DNA from 3 places in the Xylanimonas ulmi genome. Region 2 is predicted to be linked to each of the others. Evidence: riboswitches for the same ligand, from Rfam matches in the RefSeq annotation. Region 2 holds a riboswitch; each other region holds the start of a gene.
The links. A riboswitch is a leader RNA that binds a small molecule or an ion and turns the genes downstream of it on or off. The one in region 2 is predicted to bind S-adenosylmethionine.
Positions count from the first base shown of each region.

Region 1: linked by a shared signal. The riboswitch ahead of EV386_RS13230 (LLM class flavin-dependent oxidoreductase) and the one ahead of EV386_RS03255 (hypothetical protein) in region 2 are both predicted to bind S-adenosylmethionine.
Region 3: linked by a shared signal. The riboswitch ahead of EV386_RS13310 (aminotransferase class V-fold PLP-dependent enzyme) and the one ahead of EV386_RS03255 (hypothetical protein) in region 2 are both predicted to bind S-adenosylmethionine.

Region 1 covers NZ_SGWX01000001.1:2,846,794-2,852,678, reverse strand. Annotated here, with positions in the region: gene EV386_RS13235 (NADP-dependent isocitrate dehydrogenase) at 1-2,153, opposite strand, end outside; SAM riboswitch class IV at 2,360-2,472, shown strand; gene EV386_RS13230 (LLM class flavin-dependent oxidoreductase) at 2,693-3,955, shown strand; gene EV386_RS13225 (gamma carbonic anhydrase family protein) at 4,025-4,543, shown strand; gene EV386_RS13220 (hypothetical protein) at 4,718-5,041, shown strand; gene EV386_RS13215 (LacI family DNA-binding transcriptional regulator) at 5,096-5,885, shown strand, end outside.
Region 2 covers NZ_SGWX01000001.1:733,513-739,397, forward strand. Annotated here, with positions in the region: gene EV386_RS03240 (hypothetical protein) at 1-1,266, shown strand, start outside; gene EV386_RS03245 (SH3 domain-containing protein) at 1,379-1,783, opposite strand; gene EV386_RS03250 (AI-2E family transporter) at 2,192-3,298, opposite strand; gene EV386_RS03255 (hypothetical protein) at 3,439-3,756, opposite strand; SAM riboswitch class IV at 3,799-3,918, opposite strand; gene EV386_RS03260 (DUF2690 domain-containing protein) at 4,222-5,070, shown strand; gene EV386_RS03265 (ABC transporter ATP-binding protein) at 5,538-5,885, shown strand, end outside.
Region 3 covers NZ_SGWX01000001.1:2,869,544-2,875,428, forward strand. Annotated here, with positions in the region: gene EV386_RS13305 (response regulator) at 1-49, opposite strand, end outside; gene EV386_RS13310 (aminotransferase class V-fold PLP-dependent enzyme) at 295-1,731, opposite strand; SAM riboswitch class IV at 1,742-1,854, opposite strand; gene EV386_RS13315 (rhodanese-like domain-containing protein) at 2,047-2,526, shown strand; gene EV386_RS13320 (O-succinylhomoserine sulfhydrylase) at 2,523-3,803, shown strand; gene EV386_RS13325 (hypothetical protein) at 3,806-4,477, opposite strand; gene EV386_RS13330 (SPFH domain-containing protein) at 4,736-5,497, shown strand; gene EV386_RS13335 (hypothetical protein) at 5,494-5,885, shown strand, end outside.

The sequences.
Region 1 (5,885 bases), 2.1 Mb from region 2:
TCGGGGCGGTAGTAGCCGCCGATGTCGGCGGGCTTGCCCTGGACCGCGAGCAGCTCGGCGACGATCGTGCCCTCGTGGGCGCCCAGCGCCTCGGCGAGCGGGGTGAACGCTGCGGCGAGCTCGGCGTCGTCCTGCTGCGCGGCCAGCTCGCGGGCCCAGTACAGGGCCAGGTAGAAGTGCGAGCCGCGGTTGTCGATCGTGCCCAGCTTGCGGCCGGGGGAGCGGTCCTCGTCGAGGAACGTGCCGGTCGCGCGGTCGAGCGTGTCGGCGAGCACCTGGGCGCGCGGGTTGCCGGTGGTCTGGGCCAGGTGCTCGAACGAGGCCGCGAGCGCGAAGAACTCGCCGAGCGAGTCCCAGCGCAGGTAGTCCTCGGCGACGAGCTGCTGCACGTGCTTGGGCGCCGAGCCGCCCGCGCCCGTCTCGAACAGGCCGCCGCCTCTCATGAGCGGCACGATCGAGAGCATCTTCGCCGACGTGCCGACCTCGAGGATCGGGAACAGGTCGGTGTTGTAGTCGCGCAGCACGTTGCCCGTGACGGAGATGGTGTCGAGGCCCGCACGCATGCGCGCGAACGAGAACGCCGTGGCCTCGGCGGGGGCCATGACGTGGATCTCCAGGCCCTCGGTGTCGTGCTCCGGCAGGTATTGCTCCAACTTGCCGATGAGGGTCGCGTCGTGCGCGCGCGTGGCGTCGAGCCAGAACACCGCGGGGGTGTTCGACAGGCGCGCGCGGCGCACGGCCAGGGCGACCCAGTCGCGGATCGGGGCGTCCTTGGTCTGGCAGGCGCGCCAGATGTCGCCCGCCTCGACGTCGTGCGAGAGCAGGACCTCGCCCGAGGACGCCACGACCTCGACCGTGCCGGCGACCGGGATCTCGAAGGTCTTGTCGTGCGAGCCGTACTCCTCGGCGGCCTTGGCCATGAGGCCGACGTTGGGCACGGTGCCGATGGTCGCGGGGTCGAGCGCGCCGTTCGCGCGGCAGTCGTCGATCGCGGCCTGGTAGACGCCCGCGTAGGACGAGTCGGGGATGACGGCGAGCGTGTCGTGCTCGGCGCCGTCGGGGCCCCACATCTTGCCGCCGCCGCGGATCATGGCGGGCATCGACGCGTCGATGATGACGTCGGAGGGCACGTGCAGGTTGGTGATGCCCTTGTCGGAGTTGACCATCGCGAGCGCGGGGCCGTCGGCGAGCCCGCGCGCGACGGCGGCGCGGATGGCCTCGCCGTCGGGCAGCGACTGCGTGGCCGCGAGCAGCGCGGCGAGGCCGTCGTTGGGGGAGACGCCCGCGGCGCGCAGCTGGTCGCCGAACTGCTCGAACACTGCGGGCAGGAACGCCTGCACCACGTGCCCGAAGATGATCGGGTCGCTGACCTTCATCATCGTGGCCTTGAGGTGCGCGGAGAACAGGACGCCGTCGGCCTTGGCCTGGGCGATCTGCTCGGTCAGGAAGGCGCGCAGCGCGCGCACCGACAGGAACGTGCCGTCGACGACCTCGCCCGCGAGCACCGCGAGGCCGTTCTTGAGCACCGTCACCGAGCCGTCCTCGGCGACGAGGCGGATGGTGAGGGTGTCGTCGGCGGGGATGACGACGGACTTCTCGTTGTGGAAGAAGTCGCCGTGGGCCATGGTCGCGACGTTGGTCTTCGACGACGGCGACCAGGCGCCCATGCGGTGCGGGTGCGCCTTGGCGTAGGCCTTGACCGAGGCGGGCGCGCGGCGGTCGGAGTTGCCCTGGCGCAGCACGGGGTTGACGGCCGAGCCCTTGACGCGGTCGTAGCGGGCGCGCACGTCCTTGTCCTCGGCGGTCTCGGGCGACTCGGGGTAGTCGGGCACGTCGAAGCCCTGGGCCCGCAGCTCGGCGATCGCCGCCTTGAGCTGGGGCGCCGATGCCGAGATGTTGGGCAGCTTGATGATGTTGGCGCTCGGGTCCTCGGCGAGGCGGCCGAGCTCGGCGAGCGCGTCGTCGACGCGCTGCTCGGGCTTCAGGCGCTCGGGGAACTGCGCGAGGATGCGCGCGGCGACCGAGATGTCGCGGGTCTCAATCGCCACGCCGGCCTGCCTGGCGAACGCCTGGACGATCGGCAGGAACGAGTACGTCGCCAGCAGCGGGGCCTCGTCGGTGTGGGTGTAGATGATCGTGGACTGTCCGGCCATGGGCGGCGTCGCTCCCTGGTGCTGGGCCGCTGCTCGTGACAGCGGGGCGGGTTTTCTCGACATCAAGATACTTGACGGCCCGCGAGCGCCGGAATCCCGCGTCACTCCCTGCGTCTCAAATCCGCGTCTCGCGATATGAAACCCCCGTTGCTCTGGTCGAAGGCGCTCCGTAATGTCCTGCGTGTCGAGGCCCCCTGGGGGTCTCGGGTCATGAGCTCCGACGTCAAGCCCCGGCTCGTCGGACGGCAACCCCCGCGTGGGTGGGTGCCCCGGGTGAGGACCAGGTGGCGTCGTGTTCGCGGCGCACAACGCGCGAGCCCCTTGCGGGCCAGAGGAGGAACCATGCGTCGGAGCCAGACTCGCTGCTGTTGTCGCTGACCAGCGACGCCGCGCACGCGGCCCGCGGGCGCTAGCCCGCACAGCCTCGATCCACACCGGCCTCAAGCCCTCGCCGCCGACGGCGGTTCCTCGCTCTTTGGTAGCCCGACGCCCCCGCGCCACGACGCGGGAACGGGCTGCGCCCACGATCGGAGCCCCACGTGTCGTATCAGCCTGCCCCCGCCCTGCCCGACGGCCCCCGCGCCCTGCGCGCCGACCGCCCGCACGTCATCCTCGGGATCGACCTCACCGCCGCCGGCGCGCGCCCTGGAGCGCACCGGGCCCGTGGCGGGTTCGCCGCGCTCCCGTTCGACGGCGAGCGCTTCGTGCGCCTCGTGCGCACCGCGGACCGGGGTCGCCTCGACCTGGTCGTGCTCGACGAGACCTTCCTGCTCCACCCCGGCCGCGGCCGCGTCATCGGGCGCCTTGACGCCGCGGTCGCCGCCGCGCGGGTGGCGCCGCTCGCGCCTGGCGCCGGATTCGTCGTCGGCGTCGACGCGCTGCACCTCGACCCCGCGCAGGTCGCGTCGGCGATCGCGGGCGTCGAGCGCGCCAGTGGCGGCCTCGCCGCCTGGCAGGTCGGGCTCGCGCCCGACGCCGACGAGCGCATCGTCGGGTTCGCCGCCGTCGCCGCGCGCCGCACGGCCGCGCACTGGCAGCACGGCGGCGGAGGCGAGCTGGCGGGGCTCGACCCCGAGGGCCGCCGGAGCGTGGACCACGACGGCGTCCGGTTCGCCGTGCGCCGCCCGACGCCCGCGCGTGCGCTCCCGCAGGGACGCCCGCCCATCAGCGTCCGCGTCAGGGACGCGGCCGATGTGCGGCTGGCCGCGACCACAGCCGACGTCGTGCGCCTCGTCGCACCGGATCGCGCAGGCGTGGTCGCGTTGCGCGCGGCCCTGCGCGACGCCATCGTCGCCGCGGGACGCGACCCGGGGCAGGTGCGCGTGCTGGCCGAGGTCTTCGTCGTGCTCGCCGAGCAGGACGCCAGCGCCCAGGCGCGCCTGGCGATGGTCCGCGACCTGGAGGGGCCCGACGCCGGTGGCGGCGCCGTCGTCGTCGCCGGGACGCCGCACGACCTCGCGCGACTCGTGTCGGAGTGGGCCGGGGCCGGGGTCGTCGACGGGTTTGTGCTGCGGCCCGCCGCGCTCGACGCGGACCTCACCGCCATTGTGACCGGACTGGTCCCCGAGCTCGAGGAGCGGGGGCTGCGGCCCGCCGAGGCGCGAGCCGGCACGCTGCGCGAACGCCTGGCGCTGGCGGCCGCCGCGCCGCAGCCCGCCGCCGTGGGTCCGGCGGCCGGGCAGCCTGCTGCGGCGGGCCGGGCGGCCAGGCAGTCCGCCGTCGCGACCCGGGAGGGCGCCGGCGTGGGACACCCGTCCGGCGCGCGCCGCCCGGCCCGAGCGGGCGCACTTCAGCCGGCTTGAGCGGAGTCCGAGCGCGGCCGAAGCGCTGGCCTCTGCGCCCGCGCGGCCGGCGCCGGTAGGGTCCCGAGCATGGCGACGGTGCTTCCCTTTGACGGCCACACTCCGCAGATCGACCCGACCGCATGGCTCGCGCCGACCGCGACGGTGATCGGACGGGTCACGATCGGCCCTCGCGCAAGCGTCTTCTACGGCGCGGTGCTGCGCGGCGACATGGACGAGATCGTGCTCGGCGCAGGATCGAACCTGCAGGACAACTGCGTGGTGCACACCGACGACGGCGTCCCGACACGCATCGGCGCCGGCGTCGGCGTCGGGCACGGCGCGATCGTCCACGGCGCCACCGTGGGCGACGGCAGCCTGATCGGGATGGGCGCGACGCTGCTCAACGGGTCGGTGATCGGCGAGGGCGCCTTCGTCGCGGCAGGCGCCCTGGTGCGCGAGGGCCAGGAGATCCCCGCAGGGCACCTCGCGGTCGGGGTTCCGGCGAAGGACCGCGGCGAGCTCGACGCCGCGGGCAAGGAGCGGGTGGCCAGCAACGCCGTGCACTACGAGGCGCTCGCGCTCAAGCATCGCGAGTCCGTGGGGTAGCGAGCGACGGGGCTTTGAGGTGGGGTGGGTGACGGGCATACCTGCACGCCAAAGCGCACGCCCTGCGCGCCCGTGCCGGGGTCGAGTTCGCGGCGCGTCAAGAGCCCCCGGGTGCCGAAAGTGTGCGGGAGAATGGGCCCCTTCCCCTGGACCGATCGATGAAGAGTGGTTGACATGGCAGTTCACACGGAGGCCCTGGCCTTAGGCGACGCTATCGGGCCCGCCGGCGATCGCCTTGACCGGTACGCGGTGGCGTCTGTCGTCCTCGCGGCCGCGGGCTTGGTGGGGTTCATGGTGCTGCATCTGGCGTTCGCGGTCCTGTCCCCGATCGCGGTTGTGCTCGGGGTACTCGGGGCGCGCCGCACAGGTGTCACCGGCGCGCCAGGGCGCGGTGCTGCCACTGCGGGCTTCCTCATTGGAGGAGTCGGGGTAGTCGTCTGCATCTTTCTCGTCGTTGGCATGGCCATCTCCGCAATGGCGCAGCCAGCGGTCGTGTGATCGCCCGCGCGTCATCTTCTGAGCGGGGACATCAATGGTGAAAGGTGGCTCTTGATGGCCGTCACGATGCGTGAGGTCGCCGCGCTTGCCGGCGTGTCTTTGAAGACCGTCTCGAACGTCATCAACAACTACCCCTATATCCGTCCCGAGACTCGTGCGAAGGTCGAGTTCGCCATCCAGCAGCTCGACTTCCACCCGAACATCAGCGCCCGAAACCTTGCCCAGGGCCGCACCGGGCTGATCGGGCTCGTGCTCCCTGATCTGCGGATCCCGTACTTCGCCGAGCTTGCCTACTCGGTGATGGGCGCCGCTGAGCAACTCGGACGAAAGCTGGTCATCGAGCAGACCGGCGAGCGCGGCCAACGGGAACTCGAGGTGCTCCGCGCGAAGGGGCGGCGACTTACGGACGGCCTGCTGTTCTCGCCTATCGCTATGAACCCGGACGCACCGGCGTTGCTGGACGTCGGATACCCACTGGTGCTTCTGGGGGAGCGTGTCTTCGGCGCGCCGGTCGATCACGTCACCATGGACAACTTCGCGGGCGCGAGGGCCGCCGCGCTGCATCTAGCCGAGCGCGGATGCCGTGACATAGCAGTGATCGGAACCCGGGCGGAGGAGACGGCCGGTTCATCGGTCCTCCGGCTCGCCGGCCTCCGTGCGGGGTTGGCAGAGGCGGGCCTTGAACTCAATCCGCTCCTCATCGCAGAGACAGACCGGTGGGTACACAAGGAGGGGGCCAGGCTGATGTCGGACCTACTCGACCAAGGAGTCCCGCTCGACGGCGTCTTCGCTATGAACGACGCCCTCGCATTGGGCGCGATGCACGCTATACACAGGCGCAGTC
Region 2 (5,885 bases):
ACCGCGATCGCCCTCGTCGTCGGCCTGCCGATCTCGCTGCTTTGCAGCGGAGCCGCCGGTCTTGCCGCCGGTGGCGTCGCCCGGGCCCTGTGCGGCGCCCGGGCCCCACTCGCCGTCAGCGCCCTCGTCGGCGGACTCGCCGCGACGGCGGCGGTCGGCCTGCCCCTGGTGGTGTTGACCACGTGGCCGCTCGGTGTTCCGGTGTTGGCGATCTGCGCCGTGACGGGAGCGCTCTCGGTGCTGGTCGCGGGGCGCCGGCAGGCCACCCGTCCTCATGCGCCCGACGACGTCGCCACGCCGCGCCGCGGTGGCGTGTGGCTCGCCGCGGCGACCACCGCGGGTCTGGCGACCTGGACCGCACTGCTCTGGAGTTGGGTCGAGAACGGCTTCGCTCTGGAGCCGACCGAGTTGTGCGCGTCGCGTCTGGGCGTCACCGAGTCGCGCACCGTGTACGTCGGCGGTCAGGGCTTCCCACCACGGTCCTGGTGTCTGGCCGGCGACCGCGTCGAGCGGCTGGGGACCCCGTGGCTTGCCGTCGTGACTGTCGGCCTCCTCGTGGCGGGCGTGGGGTGCGCCCTCATCTGGCTGGTGCGGCGGTTCGGCCTGGCGCGGGGGGCGAGCGGCCGCTGGGCGTTCGGGCTCGTGCTGGCCGCGGTGGGTGTTCTCGGCGGCTGGTGGGCACTGGCGACGGACGCCGCCGAGCCGCCTGCGCAGGCGCGGGCGCAGGCCGCTGAGCGAGACGCACAGGCTGACACGGCCGAGGCTGAGGCCGCCGCAGCGGCGCGGATACCCGCACCCGGAGCGACGTCGTCGCCCAGCCCCACACCGGCGCCAGCCCCTGTCTCGCTCGACCTGGCCCGCGCCGAGTTGGCCGTGCTTCAAGCGCAGGCCCAGGACGTCGGCGGTCCGAGTCTGCTGTGGCAGCAGCCGATGGCCATCACCGAGGCGCCCTGCGCCGACGTCGTCGGAGGGCCGGGCACAGCGCTCGAGCTCTACGGCCGCTTCACGACGCGGGACCTGGCCACCGCGTCAGACAACGTCGACTTCCTGCTTATCACCCAGGCCAACGAGGACGTCGCCGAGGCGATCGTCAGGGCCTGGAACGGTGGCGGCGTCGACGGCGTCGACGTCATGCGGGGCGAGTACTGGCTCACCCCCGAGGCGACGTCCACGGTCGCCTCGGCCCACGTCGGCTTCGACCAGGGCGTCGGTGAGGTGCGCGTGACGACCGCGTGCGCGGTGTCCGAGTCCGGCCGCCCGAGGTAGGCGAGAGAGCGACGACGCGCGGGGTCAACGCCGCGCCGTCGTGGCGCCGCAGGTGACCCGGTGTGCGAGCCGGTATGCGAGGCCGTGTGGAGAGGGCGGGCGTTCGCGGGGCCTAGCCCGAGATCCGCACGGGGTTGATGCGTCCGCCGCCCACGGAGAGCGGGCGCAGCGCGCGGGTCATGACCCAGCCCTCGCGTCCCACCTGGTCGCGGCACCAGGTCCACCCGGAGTCGGTGTCCTCTTCGACCGCGGCGACGCGGTCACCCACCTGGGGCATCAGGACGGTCGTGTCGTAGGCGCGCAGGACGGCGGCGGCCGGGCGCGCTCCGTCGAGGTGTCGGCGCGGCACCCAGCCCTCGCCCCTGGGCGTGGTGACGTGCACGAACGCCGGGAACTCCGTCGCCGTCTCCTGGGTCACCGTCACAACCTGCCCGGGGAGGATCCGGATCGGCGCGGGGTCGTCGTACTGCGGGTCGGACTCGATGACGACGTGTGTCAGCGGCGCGGGCTCGGTCATGCGCCCAGCCTCCCGCACCCCCGGCGGAGCCTGCGGCGGGGAGCCTTGCGACGCCGCACACCCTGGCGTCGCGCGCGACATCAGGGTGCCAGCCTGGTCGGAAGGGTGGGTCGTTGTCGGGGCTCAGTCTCGTGAGGCAGTCGATGGTCGTCGTCGCGCATCCCCGGCCCACGAGCTTCGCGCACGCGCTCGCCCATTCGTGGCCCACCCGAACTGGTGGGGAGAGCCGCTGCGGTCAGCCTGCTGCGGCGCCGTCGCCTCGCGATGCTCAACACGAGTGACACTGAGCCGCGGCGCGAGGTCGAGGCCTTCGGCGACCCGCTCGCTGCGACTTGGGAGCGGTGCGTCGGGTCGCATCTCGGGGTGCCGCCGTCGTCCGACTCCTGGCCAGTCCCACGGTCGCTGGGCCTACGGGGCGTCCTCCTCCGGCGACGGCGCCGGGGCGGCTGGCGTGGGGCGAGGCGCCTCGCCGTCGTCCGGGCGCTCGCGCAGGTGTCCGACGACGTCGCGCAGCATGACCACCAGGGGAGCGGACAGCGTCGCGCCGAGCAGGCCGGCGAACACGGTGCCCGCGACGGTCGAGCCGAGGTTGACGATGGGGTGCAGGCGCAGCCGATCGGAGGAGAGCTTGGTGAGGATGAGGGTCTGCAGCAGGTTCTGCATCACCAGGATCACGCCGAGCAGGACGAGCGCGTGGACCGGGCCGCGCGACCCGAGCGCGATGAGCACCGCGAACGCTCCGGAGAAGATCGCTCCGAGGAACGGGACATAGGAGGTCACGAAGGTCACGAGCCCGATCGAGAACGCCAGCGGCACGTCCATCAACGCGGCGGCGAGCGCGATGAGGACCGCCGCGATCAGGTTCGAGAGGGTCATCGCGCCGAAGTAGCGGCGCAGCGTGATCGTGGCCTCCTCGACGACGTCGTGGCCTGACGTCGCGCCGATCGCGGTGTACCGCATGACGAAGCCCTTGACGCGGGCCCAGTCCGCCAGGATGTAGAACAGGAAGAACACGGCGATGAACGTCCCCATCGCGAACGCCGCCGCGCCTGAGAACACGCTGCCGAACAGCGACGCGATCCCGCCGCTGATCGCCTGGGTCGCCTCGCCCAGGTCGACCACCGACAGGTCCACCGCCGCGCCCGCGAACTGCACCTCAAGCGAGGCGAGCTCCGTCAGGCCGACGGTCAGGCGGTCGACGATCTCCGTGGACTGCTCGATGACGCCGACGACGGTGACCCACACCGCGACGCCCACCACGACGGCCAGCGCGACCAGCACCAGTGACGCGCCGATCCCGCGCGGCAGGCCGCGCCGTTCGAGCCAGTCGACCACCGGGTGCAGCAGGACACCCAGCACGACCGCGACCACCAGGGGGACCGCGAGGCCGCTGAGCATCGACACGGCCGAGTAGACGACGACCACCGCGGCCGCGATGCCCACCACGGCCCACCCGACGCGGCCAAGGCGCAGCACGCGCTCACGCAGCGGCGCTCGGTGGCTGTTCTTCGGCAAGGACGCTCCTTCGATCGTGCGTCCGAGCATCATCGCCCGAGCACACCGATCTCGCCCCGCCCGCCGACGCGACCCGTCGCGCGACGAGGCTCATAGGGCTCGGCGGAGGCGTGGCGGGCCGCGCCCGGGGGAGCGTTCCGCTACCGCGACCCGGCCGGCCGCCGGATCACATCGTCGTCACGGCCTGCGCGGGGGACCAGGTAGAAGCCGTCGGGGGTGTCGGGGTCGTAGAGGACGACGACGCCGCGCTCGGCGAGGTCGCCCAGCCAGGAGTCGAGCCGGCGGACCTCCAGCGCCGAGAGCGGGAGGCTCGCGCGCCGTCTGCTCTCCAGGCGCAGCATCGCGAGCGGGTATTGCCCACGGTGCTCCTCCTTGACCTGCCACGGGATGAGGTCTGCGTCGCGGCGGCTCGCCGGAACGTCGTGGGGCTCGTTGCGTCGAGGGGTGCTGTGCGTCATCTGCGCCTCCGTGGAGGGCTCGCCCCGCCCGACGGCGGGGGTCAGCCCGGCTTGGCTGACGCTGTGGGGGCGTCGACCCGGGTCTTCTCCGGAGGGCACCGTGTCGGGCGACGCGGTTGCCGTCAGCCCACGTCCGGAGGCGTGCGGGCTGAGCTCGTGACCTGGCCGGGACGGTAGAGGACGCGTCGGCGCAGGTCAAGACCGCGCGGTGATGGCAGACGCCGGGAGCAGGGCCGCTGACCTGGGGCCGGCCCGGTCGCAGCGGGTGATCTCGGGGGGTGAAACCCCCGCTGAGTGCCGGGAACACGCCCTCGGCGCTCCGGCGACCCGGGATCCTTCCGACGACGCAATGTGTGCGATCCCGACGAAGCGCGCCGACGAGGCGGCCGAACGCAGCGGGATCGGCACAGCCACCCAGCGCCGTCGGCCGCTCGCGCGCAGCGGCCCAGACCCGAGGAGACGCGTATGTCGCCCGCCTTCGACAACGACACCATCGCCCAGGTGGCGAGCGACCTGCGCGACCTGCGCATGGGCGCGGGCAACCCGACGCTCGAGGCTCTCGCCCACCGCACGGGCGTGTCGAAGACCGTCCTGTCGGACGCGTTCGCCGGCAAGCGCCTGCCCAGCGAGCGCACGGTCACGGCCGTCGTCGGGCTGTTCGGCGGCGACGTCGCCTCGTTCGCCGCTCGGCGGGCCGCGCTCGAGGCGAACGTCCGACTCCCGGAGGCGCTCGCGGCGATGGCCGCAGGCGCGCCGTCCGGGGACGCCGCAGCGCCCGAGCGCGCGCGCCGGACCGTGAGCGCGGTCGCCGCGACCTGGCTCGCCGTGGCGGCGGCCGTGGTCGGCGCCGCCGTCGGCGGGTGGGGTGTCCACCTCGCCGCCGGCCCGGCCGGCGCCGCGGCGGCCGCTGCCGACCAATCGCAGGCCCCGGCGGTCTCCGCCGAGGCGCGCATCGCGGTGACCACGGGGCAGGACCCCGCCCTGACCGACTGCGTGAGCGACGCCGCGGTCGCCGCCGCCGAGACGCGCGCGAACGACACCCTGCTGGAGATCGTCTGGTCGGACGCGTGCCAGGCGGGGTGGGCGCGCATCACGCGCTACGACGGCAAGGCCGCGGGGAACCTCGTCTCGGCGAGCATCTTCCGCCAGACCGGGCCAGAGGCGGACGACCGGCAGGACACGACCGAGCCGGACGCCCAGAGCGCCTACACCACGCTGCTGGTGCGGCCCACGCCGGACACCCGGGTGTGCGCCGTCGGCGAGATCACCGTGGACGGCGAGCACATCAGCCTGGGAGATCCGATGTGCCTGTGAGCGTCGGCGGGCCGCAGGCCGCGGGTCCGCGCGGTTCGCCGCTCCGTCCGGATCCGGACGGAATCCGCGACCGCGCCCAGGCGGGGTTCGGCCGGGCGCGCTTGGCCAGGATGTGCGGTGTGGGCTCGATCCGGCAGCCCGCCCGCGCGGCGGCCCAGAACGAGGCCCGCGCGCACCGTCTGAGCTCAAGGAGCGCGACCATGTCCTGCGCGCAGTGCCACCGTCCGTTGCACGACTGCCCCTCCTGCAACGGGGGGCGTGCGAGCGGCCTGCTCGGCAAAGTCACCTGCGCGCGGTGCCGCAACGTCGGGCTGGTGTGCGACGAGCACGGCGGCCACTGGCGGGTCGTGGGCCACGCCGCGGACACGCTGCGGGCGCCAGGACTCACCCCGAGGCGACCCTGAACTTCCCCTGAACTCTCGCCGTCACGCCTTCCGCGGCGCGCCGCGCGGCACTACGGTCGGCCCGTGCCCGTCATCACAACCCACCAGCTCACCAAGCGCTATCCGCGCGTGACCGCCCTCGACCGGCTCACGGTCGAGATCGGCGCGGGCGTGACCGGGCTGGTCGGCGCCAACGGCGCGGGCAAGTCCACACTCATCAAGATCCTCCTCGGCGTCGAGGACCCCACCGGCGGGGGCGCGAGCGTGCTCGGCCACGACATCGCCTCCGACGGCGCCGCGCTGCGCCGGCGGGTCGGCTACATGCCCGAGCACGACTGCCTGCCCGGCGACGTCTCGGCGACCGAGCTGGTGGTGCACCTGGCGCGCATGGCGGGCCTCCCGCTCGACGCCGCACGCGAGCGCACCGCCGAC
Region 3 (5,885 bases), 2.1 Mb from region 2:
CGCGGGTGGCCGCGGGGCCCGTGTCGTCGGGGCTGAGGTCGGAGCGCATCTGCGGATTCCTTGCGGGTCCAGAAGTCGTGTCGGTCGCGTGCCGCGGACGCCGACGCCCTCCCGCCGAGACGTGCCTCTCTGCACATAGGGAGTCCAACACCAGCGCCGCACGGTCGCCGACGACTGGCCGACACAGCCACCGCGCCAGGCGCGTTCTGCCTGGACGTGTCCATGACGCTGCGCTCGCGACACGGTGGCGCCCAGACCGCCGGGTGTGGCGTCGCGGGGCGGCCGTGCGGGGTGTCAGTACGTCGCGCAGCCGAACGCGTCGGTGGTCGGCGCCGCGGTCGCCAGCAGGCCGTCCAGGCCCAGGCCCGCCGGGACCGGGCGCGGGTCGTCCACCACGGCCCACAGGCCGTCGACGACGTCGTACTGCGCCTGGGGTCCGTCGGCCACGAGCGCGCGCACCGCGGCGATCAGGCGCTCGACGTCGGAGCCCGGCGTGCCCACCCCCACCGAGGCGCGCACGGCGCCCGCGTCGAAGCCCAGGCGGCCCAGCAGCGGGTGCGCGCAGAACCGTCCGTCGCGCACGCCGATCCCGTGCTCGGCCGACAGGTACGCGGCCACCAGTCCCGGGTCGTAGCCCGCGACCGTGAAGGTCACGACCCCGACCGGGTCGACGGCGTCGTCCCAGACGCGCACCACCCGCACGCGGTCGATCGCCTCAAGCCCCGCGACGAGCCGCGCGCGCAGGGCCGACTCGTGCGTGCGCAGGGCCTCGGGGTCGACGCCGCGCAACGCCCGCGCGGCGGCCGCGAGCGCCACCGCGCCGATCACGTTGGGCGACCCTGCCTCGTGGCGGGCCGGGCCATCGAGCCAGGTGGTCTCGTAGACACGCACGCGCCGCACGGCGCCGCCGCCCGCGAGGTAGGCCGGCGCCGCGTCGAGCCAGTCGCGGCGGCCCACGAGCGCGCCCGCGCCGTAGGGCGCGTACGCCTTGTGCCCTGAGAGCGCGACGTAGTCGACGCCGCTGTGCGCAAGCGAGAACGCGCGGTGCGGCACGAGTTGGGCGCCGTCGAGCGCGACGCGGGCCCCCGCGGCGTGCGCGGCCGCGACGACGTCGGCGACGGGCAGCGCCTCGCCCGTGACGTTGGAGGCGCCCGTGAGCGCGACCAGCGCGTACGGCGCCTGCGCGGCGGCGGCGTCGGTGAGCTCGGCGCGCAACGCGTCGAGCGTCGCCGCGATCGAACCGCGGCCGGCGAGCACTGTCGCGTCGGCGCTGCGCTGCCACGGCAGCAGGTTGGCGTGGTGCTCGATGTCGAGCACCAGCACGCGGCCGGGCCGCCCGGTGAGCGGGTCGGCGGGCACGGCGCCCGCGAGCAGGTTGAGCGCGTCGGTGGTGTTGCGGGTCACGACGACGACGTCGTCGGCGCGCGCCCCGACGAAGGCGCCGATGGTGGCGCGGGACTGCTCGTACAGCGCCGTGGACACCTGCGACAGGTATCCGGCGCCGCGGTGCACCGAGGCGTACAGCGGCAGCACACGCGCCACGTGCGCGGCGACGGCCTCGAGCGCGGGCGCCGAGGCCGCGACGTCGAGGTTGGCGTAGGGCGCCTCGCGCCCGTCGACCAGGGGGACGAGCGTGTCGGCGCCGACGACGGGCAGCACCGGGGCGAGGTCGTCGACCCGGGCCGGCGGAACGGCGCCGGCCGCCGGTCGGTGGTCGGTCACGGTGGTCATGGGAGGTCTCCTCTCGCGCTTGCCGCGCGGTCAGCGCGCGGCCGGGTCGTCACCCGGGGCACCCCGCCGTGAGGGGAGGGTTGCCGGCCAGCGAGCCGGGGCTTGGCGCTGGCGCTCTTGACCTGGTCGACAGCCTCGGGGCGCCACGGCACGCGCGTCAATCGCTGACGCCGCGCATCTCGCGATACGGGACGGCGTGTTCCGCGGCGATACGATCAGCCCGACCATCCCGAGCGGCCGAGTGACGTGGCACGTCGACGCCGCAGCAACCCTCGAACGCAGGGTGCTCCCGCCACGAACGATGGAGGAGGACCCATGAGCGACATCACCGTGGCGCCGGCCGAGGGCTACGCCGGCGACATCACTCCCGCCGACGCCTGGACGCTGCTGACCACCGACCCCGACGCCGTCCTGGTCGACGTGCGCACCCGCCGCGAGTGGGAGCAGATCGGCGTGCCCGACGTCGCCGCCACGGGTCGGCGCGCGGTCTTCACGCAGTGGGTGCTCGACGACGGGACGCCCAACCCGGCGTTCCTGACCGACCTGCAGGCGGCGCTCGCCGACGCCGCCTCGACCGACCCCAAGCTCGTGTTCCTGTGCCGCTCGGGCCAGCGGTCGGTCGCGGCGGCGCGCGTCGCCACGGCCGCGGGCGTCGCGCCGTCGTACAACGTGCTGCAGGGCTTCGAGGGCGCGCCCGGGCCCGACGGCGTCCGCAACGTCGAGGGGTGGAAGGCCGCCGCGCTGCCGTGGCGCGAGACCCTCTCCGACGGCGCCCCCGCAGGCGCCGCCCGGTGAGCGCCCACCCGGTCTTCACCGGCCCGGGCGCGGACGGCGTCGCGCTGGGCGGATCGGGCCGCGGCCCGCTGCCGGCCTCGGCCCGCCTGCGCACGCTCGCGGTGCGCGGCGCCCACCACCGCACCGAGTTCCACGAGACGGCCGAGCCCGTCTTCCTCACCCAGGGCTACGTCTACGACAGCGCCGCCGACGCCGAGGCCGCGTTCGCGGGCGAGCAGCAGCGCTTCGTCTACTCGCGCTACGGCAACCCCACCGTGCACACCTTCGAGGAGCGCCTGCGGCTGATCGAGGGCCCCGAGGCCGAGGCGTGCTACGCGACGGCGTCGGGCATGAGCGCCGTGTTCACCACGCTCGCGGCGCTCGTGCGCAGCGGGTCGCGCATCGTCTCGGCGCGCGCGCTGTTCGGCTCGACCACCGTCATCTACGAGGAGATCCTCGCGAAATGGGGCGTGCGCGTCGACTACGTCGACGGGCACGTGCTGTCGCAGTGGCAGGAGGCGCTCTCGCGGCCGGCCGACGTCGTGTTCTTCGAGACGCCGTCCAACCCCATGCAGGACCTGGTCGACGTGCGCCGCGTGGCCGAGCTGGCGCACGCGGCGGGAGCCGTCGTCGTCGTCGACAACGTGTTCGCGACGCCTGTGCTGCAAAAGCCGCTGCGGCTGGGCGCCGACGTCGTCGTCTACTCGGCGACCAAGCACATCGACGGGCAGGGGCGCGTGCTGGGCGGGGCCATCCTCGGCTCGCGCGAGTTCCTCGAGGGGCCCGTGCAGACGCTCATCCGCAACACCGGCCCGTCGCTGTCCGCGTTCAACGCGTGGGTGCTGCTCAAGGGCCTGGAGACCCTCGACCTGCGCGTGCGCGCGCAGAACGACGCCGCGCTGCACGTCGCGCTGGCGCTCGACGGGCTCGACGGCCTGAGCGCGGTGCGCTACCCGTTCCTCGCCTCACACCCGCAGCACGACCTCGCCGTCGCGCAGCAGGCGGGTGGCGGGACCGTGGTGACGTTCGACCTGGCCGTGCCCGCGGGCCTCGACCCGGTCGAGGCCAAGCGGCGCACGTTCCGGTTCCTCGACGCCCTGCGGATCGTCGACATCTCGAACAACCTGGGCGACGCCAAGTCGATGGTCACGCACCCGGCGACGACGACGCACCGCAAGCTCGGCCCGCAGGGCCGCGCGGCGGTCGGCATCGCGGAGACGACGGTGCGGCTGTCGGTGGGGTTGGAGGACCCGGCCGACATCGTCGACGACGTCGAGCAGGCGCTCGCGGCGGTCTGAGGTCAGGCCAGGCGGAACGGGCGGCCCACGGCCAGACGGGTCAGGCTCGCGCACACCTTGTCGGTCAGCAGCGCGCGCACGCGGTAAGCCCCGGCGGTCACGCCCGCCAGCGGCAGACGGGCGCGCCACTCACCGTGGTGCCAGCCCGACTCGACGAGGCCGGTCGCCACGACCACGCCCTCGGCGTCGTCACGCACGAGCATGACGACCAGCTCACGGCCCTGGTCGTGCGTGCCGAGCCCGAGCTCGCCCGAGGCCACGAGGTGGCCGTCCGAGCCGAGGTCACCGCGCACCTCGTGGCGGCCGTCGACGTGGACGAAGCCGTCGACGAACTCCTCGACGGTGACCCACTCGGTGGCCTGGGCGGTGTTGAACCAGGCGTCGGTGATCCGACCGGTGACGGGGCGGACGCCCGCGTGGCGCATCGACAGCGCCCCGTCCTCGAACTCGACGGACCACAGGCCGTTCTCGACCTTGCCCGTGCGCGCGACTCCGGCCACACAGACCTCGACGTCTGCGTCCTGAACCTGCGAGCCGTAGGCGCGTCCCGTCACGGCAAAGCCGTCGAACGTCGTCAGCCGACGCGGGCATGTGATCAACTCGAGCCGGGGGGCGCGGTACCGACCGGCGTCGGCCGTCGTCGCCGCTGCCTGGGGTCGGTCGATGAGCGTCATTGGTGCACCTTCCTGCACGATTCCCTAAGGGGGGCGACCTATCGTGCGACCGAACCTCGGGCGTGTGCGGTTCGTGCGAGCAAACTGAGTATCGGCGCGCACCCGGTAGAGTGGTGGCGCGGCGAGAGGGAGCGCTCCGCCGCACGCGCGGACATCGCCCATCGATGCACGCGCCAGATCATGCGGCTCGCCCCGGCTCGGTGAGTAGCGTGGTTCCCGGCGCCGGGAGCCTCCGGCCCGTTCGACCTGGGAGATCGAGTGACCGACGGCTTCATCGCCCGTCCCCCGCGGCCCTCGGCGCCCGCGCAGGCGCACGGCTACGCCGAACGCATGGAGCGGATGGTGGCCATGGCCGCCGCCGAGGCCGCCGAAGCCGTGAGCGACGCCCGCGCAAAGGCCGCCCAGCTCCTGGCCGACGCCCGCCGCGACGCCGACGTCACCATCTCCGAGGCCCAGGTTCAGGCGACGACGATGATCGCCTCGGCCCGCGCGGAGGCCGAGCGCGTGCTCGCCGAGGGCCGCGACGACGCCGAGGCGACGCGCCGTGAGGCCGTCTCCGCAGCCGAGGCCCTGACGCGTGAGACCTCCCAGTCCGCGGGCGACGAGCGCCGTCGGGCCGAGCACGACGCCCGCACCACCATCGCCGAGGCGCAGGAGAAGGCGCACCGCCTCGTGGAGGAGGCCCGCACGCAGGCCGCGCGCGTCGAGGCGCGCGCGCAGGCGCTGCGTGACGAGGCCGACGCCGTGCGCGCCAAGGCGCTCGCCGAGGCCGAGGAGACTCGCCGCGAGGCGCACGCCGACGCCGAGGAGAAGACGACGGCGGCCTCCGCGCACGCCGCGAGCCTTGTCGCCGAGGCCCAGGCCGAGGTCGCGCGCGTGCGCGCCGAGGCGGAGCGCAGCACACGCGAGCTCGTCCAGCGCCGCGACCAGATCGCGGTCCAGCTCGAAGCCCTGCGCCGCTCGCTCGGACTCGGCGCAGCGCGTCCCTCCACCGGCGCGACGGACGGAGGCGACCAGTGAGACCCTGGCGACGTTCGCAGCCCGACGAGACGCCCGCCGGCGCCTCGCGCCCCTGGTGGGAGAAGACCCCCGAGGCCGAGCAGGCGGCCACGGAGCAAGCGGCCATGCAGCAGGCGGCCATGGAGCCCGAGTTCGACACGGTCGCCCAGACGGACCAGCCCGCGGCGCCCCCCGTGGGCCCGGCCGCGACGGCGCCGCAGCGCCGCACCGTGCTGGGCGCGCTGCCGCCCTCGTACCAGCCCACCGCCTACTGGCCCGCCGCGCCCGACGCGGCGGCGCCCGTCGTCGCCGGTGTGCCGACGTCGTTCGAGCCCGTCGCCGGGCCACCTGTCACCAAGTCCACCGATCCCGAGGAGTCGCCCGTGTCGCAGGGCACCGACGGGGGCGC